2 regions of the Streptomyces sp. NBC_01092 genome follow, and region 1 is predicted to be linked to the other one. Evidence: riboswitches for the same ligand, from Rfam matches in the RefSeq annotation. Region 1 holds a riboswitch; the other holds the start of a gene.

Region 1 (4,205 bases):
TGACCTGGCTGGTGATCTGGACCCGGCAGCGCGAGCTGCGGACGGTGCGCGAGGAGCTGCCCGCCTACGTCGTCGCCGGGTGGCTGTCGCCGAGCGAGCCGTTCGTGCTGGGCTCGATGCGGGACCGGCGGGTGGCCCGGCAGTACGCGCGACACCGGGGCGGGCGGCCGGCGGCGCGGGCGGTGGCGCAGTACGAGGCCTACGCCACGTCGCTGGCGTTCCTACGGCACCGGGGGCGCCGCGGACGGGCCGGCGCGGACTTCGTCGTACGGGAACAGGAGTTGCTGCACGAGCTGTGGCACCGCCGGGAGTTCGCCCGCCCGGCCCTGGAACACGCGGCCGCCGCACAGGCCGGGCCGCGGCACGAGCACGGGTACGGCCATGGCTACGGCCACCCGGCGCCGCTCCCGATGCCGGTCCACTGGCAGTCGTACGGCCAGGTCAACGCGCCCTCGTACGGGCCCGCGTACGGACAGACGGCGCCGTACCCCGCGTACAACCCGTATCGGACCTGACCGGGCCGGGGCGCGCGAAGGGCGTCCCCGGGAAGAGCGATCGAGCCACACACCGAACCGGCGGCCCTGGCGTCGGGGGGTCGTCGCCAGGACCGCCGGGGATCAGAAGTGGATACCCGTCGAGGGGTGCCTCAGGGGGTGAGCCCCTTGCCCTGGAGCCACGCCATCGGGTCGATGCCGTTCGTGCTGCCACCGGGGTGCACCTCGAGGTGCAGGTGGGCGCCGGTCACGTTGCCCGTCGCGCCCACGCGGCCGATCACGTCGCCCGTGTTGACCTTCTGGCCCACGCTGACGCTGATCGAGGACTGGTGCGCGAACCAGAGCTCGGTGCCGTCATCGAGGGTGATCTCCGTCTTGTAGCCGTACGAGCCGTCCCAGCCGGCGAAGGTGACCGTGCCGGAGTGGATCGCCTTGATCAGCGTCCCGGTGGGGGCGGCGAAGTCGAGGCCCGTGTGGTACCCGGAGGACCAGTAGGCGCCGGCCTGACCGAACGTCGAGGTGATCGTGTACGAGGAGGTCGGCAGCGTGTACTGCTTGGCCAGCTCGGCGAGGCGCTCGGCCTCGGCCTTCTTGCGGGCCTCCTCCTCGGCGGCTGCCTTCGCGGCGGCGGCCTTGGCCTCGGCCTCCTTCTCCGCCTTGGCGGCCGCTGCGGTGGCCTCCTTCTCGGCGGCGGCGACGGCGGCCGCGGCGGCCTTGCTGTCGATCTGGTCCTGCTGGAGCTCGGCCTGCGCGATGATCCGGCTGCGCAGCGCCTCACCGGCGTCGGAGGTGCCCTGCGGGGTCTCCTCGACGGTCTCGCCCATGGTGCTGAGCGCGGTGGCCGTGTCCTCGGCGGGCTCGTCGGAGGAGTCGTCGGAGATCAGGGGCAGGTCGGGCATGGTGATGGCGACCGGCGGCTTGCCGCTGTTCGCGCTGGCCATGCCGCCCGCGCCGACGGCGGCTATGACGCCTACGCCGAGAACGGTGGAGCTGCGGGCGAGTCCCCCGCCACGCTGCTTGGAGACGCGGTGCCTGCCACGGACGGGACGAAGGGACTCCGAGGTCGGGTTCCACTCCTCGTACGGGCCCTCGTCGGTGCGGTAGCTGTCGTAGCCGAAGGTGTCGGTGTTGCGCTGACTCGGCACGAACGGGGCTTGCGGGGCAGGCCGGTTGGACGCCACGTGGGCGTACTCCTTTCCTTCCTTCTCGCCTACCGGGTTAGCTGACGGGTTCGGAGCAGGAAGGTCTCCTACGCGCGTATACCAACCGTGCTTCCACGGTGGAATCCGTGCGATTCACCCCAAGGTGGTGGTTCCCCGGTTCCCTTGCGGGATTCGGCGCGTGCGCACGGAGCCGACTCTTGTGACGGCTGGGACGACCGCGCTGCGTTATCGAACGTTAATAGACGCGGGGTGCGGATTCCAAGCTGTTCCTCTTGATCATTAACGATTTTCGCCTGGACTTACGGGTCATGACCGGCCCAAAACGGGCGAGTTGGCCAAGGTTCAGCAGCCACATAGGTATTGACGGTGTGTCAGTTGTTATGCGGAGGGCGGTCACTCGATCACCCCGGGTGATGACGATCAAGGTCGCCGTACGGCCATGAGGGCCATGTCGTCCGCCATTCCTCCTCCGGAGTGCCGGCGGACCTCCACCGAAAGCACACCGAGCAGCTCGCCCGGGTCGCGCAGCGCGTTGGCGCGCCCCGCGAGGCCCGTCTCGGGCTCGTAGAACCGCCCGCCGCCGTCCCGCGCCTCGGAGAGCCCGTCGGTGTACAGCAGCAGCGTGGCCCCGCGTGGGAAGCCTGCCTCGTCGGCCCGGTCGGGCCAGGTGCCGAGCTCGTCCATGCCGAGCGGCAGGGCGGGCTCGGTGGCGGGCAGCGGGCGTACGGTGCCGTCGGCGTACAGCAGCAGGGGCGTCGGATGCCCGCGGTTGACGAGGCGGACGATCCCGCCGCCGTGGGGCAGCTCGGCGAGCACGACGGTGGTGAAGCCCTCGCGGGACTCGTCCCCGTCCCGCCGGGTGCGCTCGCGCGCGAGCGCCCGCTCCAGTCGCTGGGCGACCGCCTCCAGCGTGGCCTCCTGCTCCGCGGCCTCCCGGAAGGCCCCGATCACGACGGCGACCGCCCCGACCGCTCCCATGCCCTTGCCGCGCACGTCCCCCACGACCAGCCGGACGCCGTGCGGGCTGTCCTGCACCGCGTACAGGTCCCCGCCGATGGAGGCGCCCTCCTGGGCCGCCTCGTAACGCGCGGCGATCCGGAACCCGCCGATCCGCTCGGCGGGTTCGGGCAGCACGGCGCGCTGGGCGGCCTCGGCGATCTCGCGGACGGACGCGAGGCGCTCGTCGCTGCGGCGCACGAGGAGGTTGATGAGGACGGCGAGCACGGAGACGACCACGACGGTGACCACCTCGGTGATCACCTCCGCGCGCGAGAGGCCGCCACCCAGGCCGCGCATCACGAGCAGTACGGCGACGGCCACGGCGCCCGTGATCACCGTGCCGCGCTGCGAGTAAAGAGGGGCGGCGACCAGGGGCGCGGCGGTGAAGAAGGGGGCGCCGGTGACGTCCGTGGGCGTGGCGTGGTCGTACACCGCTCCGGCCGCGATCAGCAGGGCGGGGAGCAGCCGGACGAACCGGCGTGCGTAGGAGATCCGCCGTTGCTCCACCTGACCAGGGTTGCCGAAGCGGGGGCGGGGAGCGAGCGCTGGGAGCCGACCGGGAAAACACTCAGGGCCGGAACTGATGAGTTCCGGCCCTGAGTCTTCAGTAGCGGGGACAGGATTTGAACCTGCGACCTCTGGGTTATGAGCCCAGCGAGCTACCGAGCTGCTCCACCCCGCGTCGTTGACTCAATAGTACGCCATCCGCGAGGCCCGAAGCACACACGTTTCCAGGGAACCGCCCTGAACAGGACTTTTCGGGCGCTCGTGCGACCCAGGTCACGTCCAGGCACCCGGGCGGCACCTAGGCGCCTCAGGGCAGCAGGTGTGCATTGGGCGCCTTGGCCCGCTCCTCGTACTCCGGCAGGACCAGGACATCCACGCCCTGCGCCGCGAGCATCCCGCTCCCGTCGGCCCCCGCCACGAAGGTGTCCGGCTCGCGCCAGGCCGTCACCACCCGGCGGACCCCCGCCGCAAGGATCAGCCGCGCGCAGGGCAGGGGCCGGGACGAGCGGTGCGTGCACGGCTCCAGGCTGCTGTACACCGTCGCGGACGCGAGCCGCGGATCCCCGGTCGCGATCTTCGCCAGTGCCGCCTCCTCGGCGTGCACCACGAGGTCGCCGCCCTCCCGGGAGTGCCCGCGCGCCAGCTCGGTCCCGTCGGCCGCCACGACCACCGCGCCGACGCTGAAGGCCGTCTCCGACGGCGGGCACTGCGCGGCCAGCTCGCACGCCAGCGCCATCCAGTGCCGGTCCGCGGCAGCGGGGAGGGTGCCGGTGCCGGGCGCCGTCGGCGCGTAGCGCATCAGCACGACGTCCTCGATACGGCGCGACTCCAGCAGGCGCAGCCGCCCGCCCTGGTAGCCGCCCGGCCCGAACAGCCGCGGCGCCTCGGGGTCGCCCACGAACAGCGGCGCCAGCACCAGCTGCAACTCGTCCGCGAGCCCCTGCCGCATCAGCTGCGTGTGGATCGTGCCGCCGCCCTCGACCATCAGCCGCTCCACGCCGCGCGCCTCGCGCAGGTGCGCCAGCAGGCCCCGCCAGTCCAG
Region 2 (4,205 bases), 4.2 Mb from region 1:
GTCGGCGATGGCCCGCACATGTCCGTTGTACGTGGCGATCTTGCCGCGCAGATGCTTCAGCACGGGCACGCCACGGGTGTCGAAGCCGGTCGTCACCATGACGGTGCCGACGGCGGAGGTGAGCCGGGTGATCGCCCGCTCGAAGCGCTCGGCGACCTCGTCGGGGTCGGTTCCGGGTCGGATGATGTCATTGCCGCCCGCAGAGAACGAGACCAGGTCCGGGGCCAGTTCGGCGGCCTTCGGAAGCTGTTCCTCGATGATCTGGTCGAGCAGTCTGCCGCGCACGGCGAGGTTGGTGTAGTTGAAGTCGCCCTCGGGGCGCCGGTCCGCGAGCAGGACCGCGAACCGGTCGGCCCAGCCGACGAACGCCCCGTCGGGGCCGGGGTCGCCGACGCCCTCGGTGAAGCTGTCCCCCACCGCAACGTACGACCCGATCACTGATCTGCTGTCACTCTTCGAATCGTCTGCCACATCGGGACATGATTCACCTTTGAATGTGACCTACGCGACCGTAGGAAAGGGTTGACGAGCGGTGAGATAAGCCACTCCTAAAGTGTTCGCCAAGCGAGGAATATCCCTCTGATCAGGGGTGTTGACGCGCGCAACCGCCAGTCCCGGAACATGCCGAAGGCCGGACCCGGGGATCGGGGTCCGGCCTTCGGCCGCGTGTCAGGCAGGTGGTTCTCGCGTCAGCCGATGGAGACGCCCTTGGAGGCCAGGTAGGCGACCGGGTCCACGTCCGAGCCGTAGTCCGGCGTGGTGCGGATCTCGAAGTGCAGGTGCGGGCCGGTGACATTGCCGGTCGCGCCGGAGAGGCCGATCTGCTGGCCCGCGGTCACGCTCTGGCCGCTGGAGACCGAGAGCGAGGACAGGTGGGCGTACTGGGCGTAGTAGCCGTCGGCGAGCTGGATGACGACCTGGTTGCCGTACGCACCGCCCCAGCCGGCCGAGACGACGGTGCCCGCGCCGACCGCCTTCAGTGAGGTGCCGGTGGCGGCGGCGAAGTCGACGCCGGTGTGATAGCCGCTGGACCACATGCTGCCCGCGACCTTGTAGGCGGTGCCGAGGGAAGCGCCGTCCAGCGGGGCGGAGAAGCCGTTGACGGTGCTGGTCGTCTCGGCGGCCGTGGTCGCCTTCTGCGCCTTCTTCGGCGTGGCGGACTTCGCGGCGGACGAGTCCTTCGAGGACGACTTGGACGCCGAAGACGGCTTGGAGGACGACGACTTGGGGGCGGTCGCCGGGGCCTTCTTGCCGCCGATCGTCAGCTTCAGACCGGGATGGATCAGCGACGGGTCGGCGCCGACGGCCTCACGGTTGTCGGCGTAGAGCTTCTTCCAGCCACCGCCGACGTTCTGCTCGTTGGCGATCTTCGAAAGGTAATCGCCGACCTTCACCGAATAGGTCCGCACGTCCGTCTTCTTGGCGGACTTCTTCTCAGCAGCCTTCTGGCCGGCGGCCGGAAGGGACGAGACGGCCTTTTCCGAAACGGTCTGCGAGGGAGCGGCGTGGGCGCCGGTGGCTCCCATGAGCGGAAGAGCGAGAGCGGCGCCACCGGTTCCGGCGACGGCGATGGAGCGGGTGAAGCGCAGGGACTTCGGACGGCGGTGCTTACCCTTCGCGGGCATGGCGAATTCCTCTCCGGCGCCTGCGAGGTGAGCTGTCGGGTGCGGGCTGGAGATGCCCGGCCGCGCCGAGGCGCGACTTGACCCCAAGCCGTTCCGGAGACCGGAACAGGCGGTTGTACCTGTGGGTCCCCCGCTCCTGCCGTGTACGGGTGAGTTAGCGCGGGATCCAGGCGGCGGCAGGATTAGGCGTCCGTCCGGATTGGTGGCGAACGTAAGCGAGGAAGACGCAAAGGAACAAGTGAGAGGTTCCGTCCGAATGCGTTCCTGTTGATCCCTTGTGGGAATTAGCCGTCACCGTGCGTGAAATATGGGGGTGCCGCCCGACTCAAAGCCCCATGAAAAGCACATGAATTACGTGGACATGACGGGCGACGCACCGTCACGGATATGACGCTCCTCACGTGACGCTGCTCCAGCTTTCTTTATTGCAGAGCGAGTTGGAATGAAGGCGCCAATTCGGACAGAACACCTAGATGCGACGGAGCCGAATAACTGCCGCATCCAGGTCGCCCTTCAGGCCGGTAGGTAGTCCGTGATGTACCAGTACGGCCCCTCGGTGTATTTCGCCCGTTTCAAGGCATTCATACGACACTGTCGGATCCAGGCCGTGCAGCCGCAGCGCCGGAAGGGGCTCGCCGTAGCTCTGCGCCTGGAGCCAGGCGAGGACGACCGCGTCGCCCCCGAGCACGTACTGCACCGCACTCAGCCCGCCACGCGGAGGCCGCAGCCGGTAGAGGTCGCCGCGCTGCACCAGGGGCCGGATCTCCTTGTAGAGCGCCACCCACTCCCGGGCCTCGGCGAGCTCCTCCTCGGTCCACTGCGCGAGGTCACCGCCGACCCCGAGCACCCCGGCCATGGCGCTCACGAACCGGAAGCGCAGCGAGCTGGCGCGGTGGTTGAGCATGGCGTTCGGGCTGTCCGTGACCCAGGCGGCCATGGCCCGGGCCGGGTGGATCTGGCTGAAGCCGTGCTGGATGGCGAGCCGGTCGAGGGGGTCGGTGTTGTCCGAGGTCCACACCTGGTCCGTACGGCTCAGCACGCCGAGGTCGATCCGTCCGCCGCCGCCCGAGCAGGACTCGAAGGCGACGCCGGGATGAGTGGCGCGCAGCCGGTCCAGCAGGGCGTACAGGGCGCGCACATGGTCGACCCACAGGCGCTGCGGATACGGCTCGCCGGGCCAGCCGGCGTCGGAGAAGCAGCGGTTGAAGTCCCACTTCACATAGTCGATCGGGGCGCTGGAGAGGAGCCCGTCGAGCTGTTCCCAGAGGTACTCCTGGACATCGTCGCGGGCGAGGTTCAGTACGAGTTGATTACGGAAGTCCGTACGCTTTCGTCCCGTTTGGTACTGCACCCAGTCCGGGTGGGCGCGATACAGCTCGCTGTCCGGATTGACCATTTCCGGTTCGACCCAGATGCCGAACTGCATGCCGAGCGTGTGCACGTGCTCGGCGAGCGGCTTGAGGCCGGACGGGAAGCGGTCGGGGTTGGGCGTCCAGTCGCCGAGCCCGGCGCGGTCGCTGGTGCGCGTGCCGAACCAGCCGTCGTCGACGACGAACAGCTCGACGCCCATGGCCGCGGCCCGCCGCGCGAGCAGGCTCTGCTGTTTCTCGGAGATGTCGAACTCCGTCGCCTCCCAGGAGTTGAACAGCACGGGCCGGTCCTGGTCGGCGTCCGGGACCACATACGCGCGCTGGTACGCATGCCAGGCGCGGCTGGCCCCGCCGAAGCCGCCGTCGCTCCAGAGGCCTGCGAAGACGGGTGTCGTGAAGGACTCCCCCGCCGCCAGGCGCAGCAGACCCGAGTCGTCGTACCCGGCTCCGCCGGTGATCTGCACGCGCGCGTCCGGGAGTTGGGCCACGCCGATGCGCCAGGACCCGGACCAGCCGAGCGCGCAGCCGTAGACCTCGCCGCGCTCCTCGGTGGCGTCCGTGTCGAGCGCGACCCACGGCAGGTGCTGGTGCCCGGTGTGTCCGCGACGGCTGCCGATGACCTTCTCACCGTAGGTGAGCGGGGCCTGTGCCAGCCGGGACTCGGCACCCCAGCGGCCGTGCAGCTGGGACAGCCGCCAGTCCTCCCGGTCCGGCAGCGTCCAGGTCGCCGAGTCGGCCCGCAGCAGCTCCAGGGCGGGCCCCTCGTTGTCCAGAGTCACCCAGCGCTCCACGACGTCCTGGCGCATCCGGTAGTGCAGGGTGACCTTCAGCCCGCCGTCACGAAAGCGCAACCGCAGCTCGTCACCCTCGGTCTCGTGGCGCTCGAAACCCCACTCGGTGCCGCGCCGCTCGTCGGTGCGCACGGACAGGGCGGGCCGTACGAAGCGGGGGCCGCCCTCGACCGGGTACTCCTCGCGGCCGTCGAGCGGGGACTCGAAGGGCCAGTACTCCGGCAGCGGGCGGACAGCGAGGGCCTCGGCGTCGGCGAGCTCGATCCGCGGCCCCCAGTGCAGGTGCAGCAGTTCGTCGCCGTCGGTCAGATGGACGGCGTAGCTGCTGGTCGGCCCGGAAAGGAGCCACGTACGGCCGTTGTCGGAGATCTCCAGCATCAAGCCCCCACAGAGACGAACAGGTGCGATCAAGTACCAAC

The links. A riboswitch is a leader RNA that binds a small molecule or an ion and turns the genes downstream of it on or off. The one in region 1 is predicted to bind cyclic di-AMP.
Region 2: it holds a riboswitch for cyclic di-AMP, as region 1 does, so the genes downstream of both, OG254_RS42595 (LysM peptidoglycan-binding domain-containing M23 family metallopeptidase) here and OG254_RS23465 (M23 family metallopeptidase) in region 1, are expected to answer to the same signal.

Annotation. Positions count from the first base shown of each region.
Region 1 covers NZ_CP108659.1:5,204,162-5,208,366, forward strand. The annotation lists gene OG254_RS23460 (PrsW family intramembrane metalloprotease) at 1-515, shown strand, start outside; gene OG254_RS23465 (M23 family metallopeptidase) at 647-1,675, opposite strand; cyclic di-AMP (ydaO/yuaA leader) riboswitch at 1,687-1,844, opposite strand; gene OG254_RS23470 (PP2C family protein-serine/threonine phosphatase) at 2,078-3,163, opposite strand; tRNA gene OG254_RS23475 (tRNA-Met) at 3,265-3,338, opposite strand; gene OG254_RS23480 (dihydrofolate reductase family protein) at 3,471-4,205, opposite strand, start outside.
Region 2 covers NZ_CP108659.1:9,424,480-9,428,684, reverse strand. The annotation lists gene OG254_RS42600 (SGNH/GDSL hydrolase family protein) at 1-438, opposite strand, end outside; gene OG254_RS42595 (LysM peptidoglycan-binding domain-containing M23 family metallopeptidase) at 690-1,625, opposite strand; cyclic di-AMP (ydaO/yuaA leader) riboswitch at 1,630-1,795, opposite strand; gene OG254_RS42590 (alpha-galactosidase) at 2,095-4,164, opposite strand.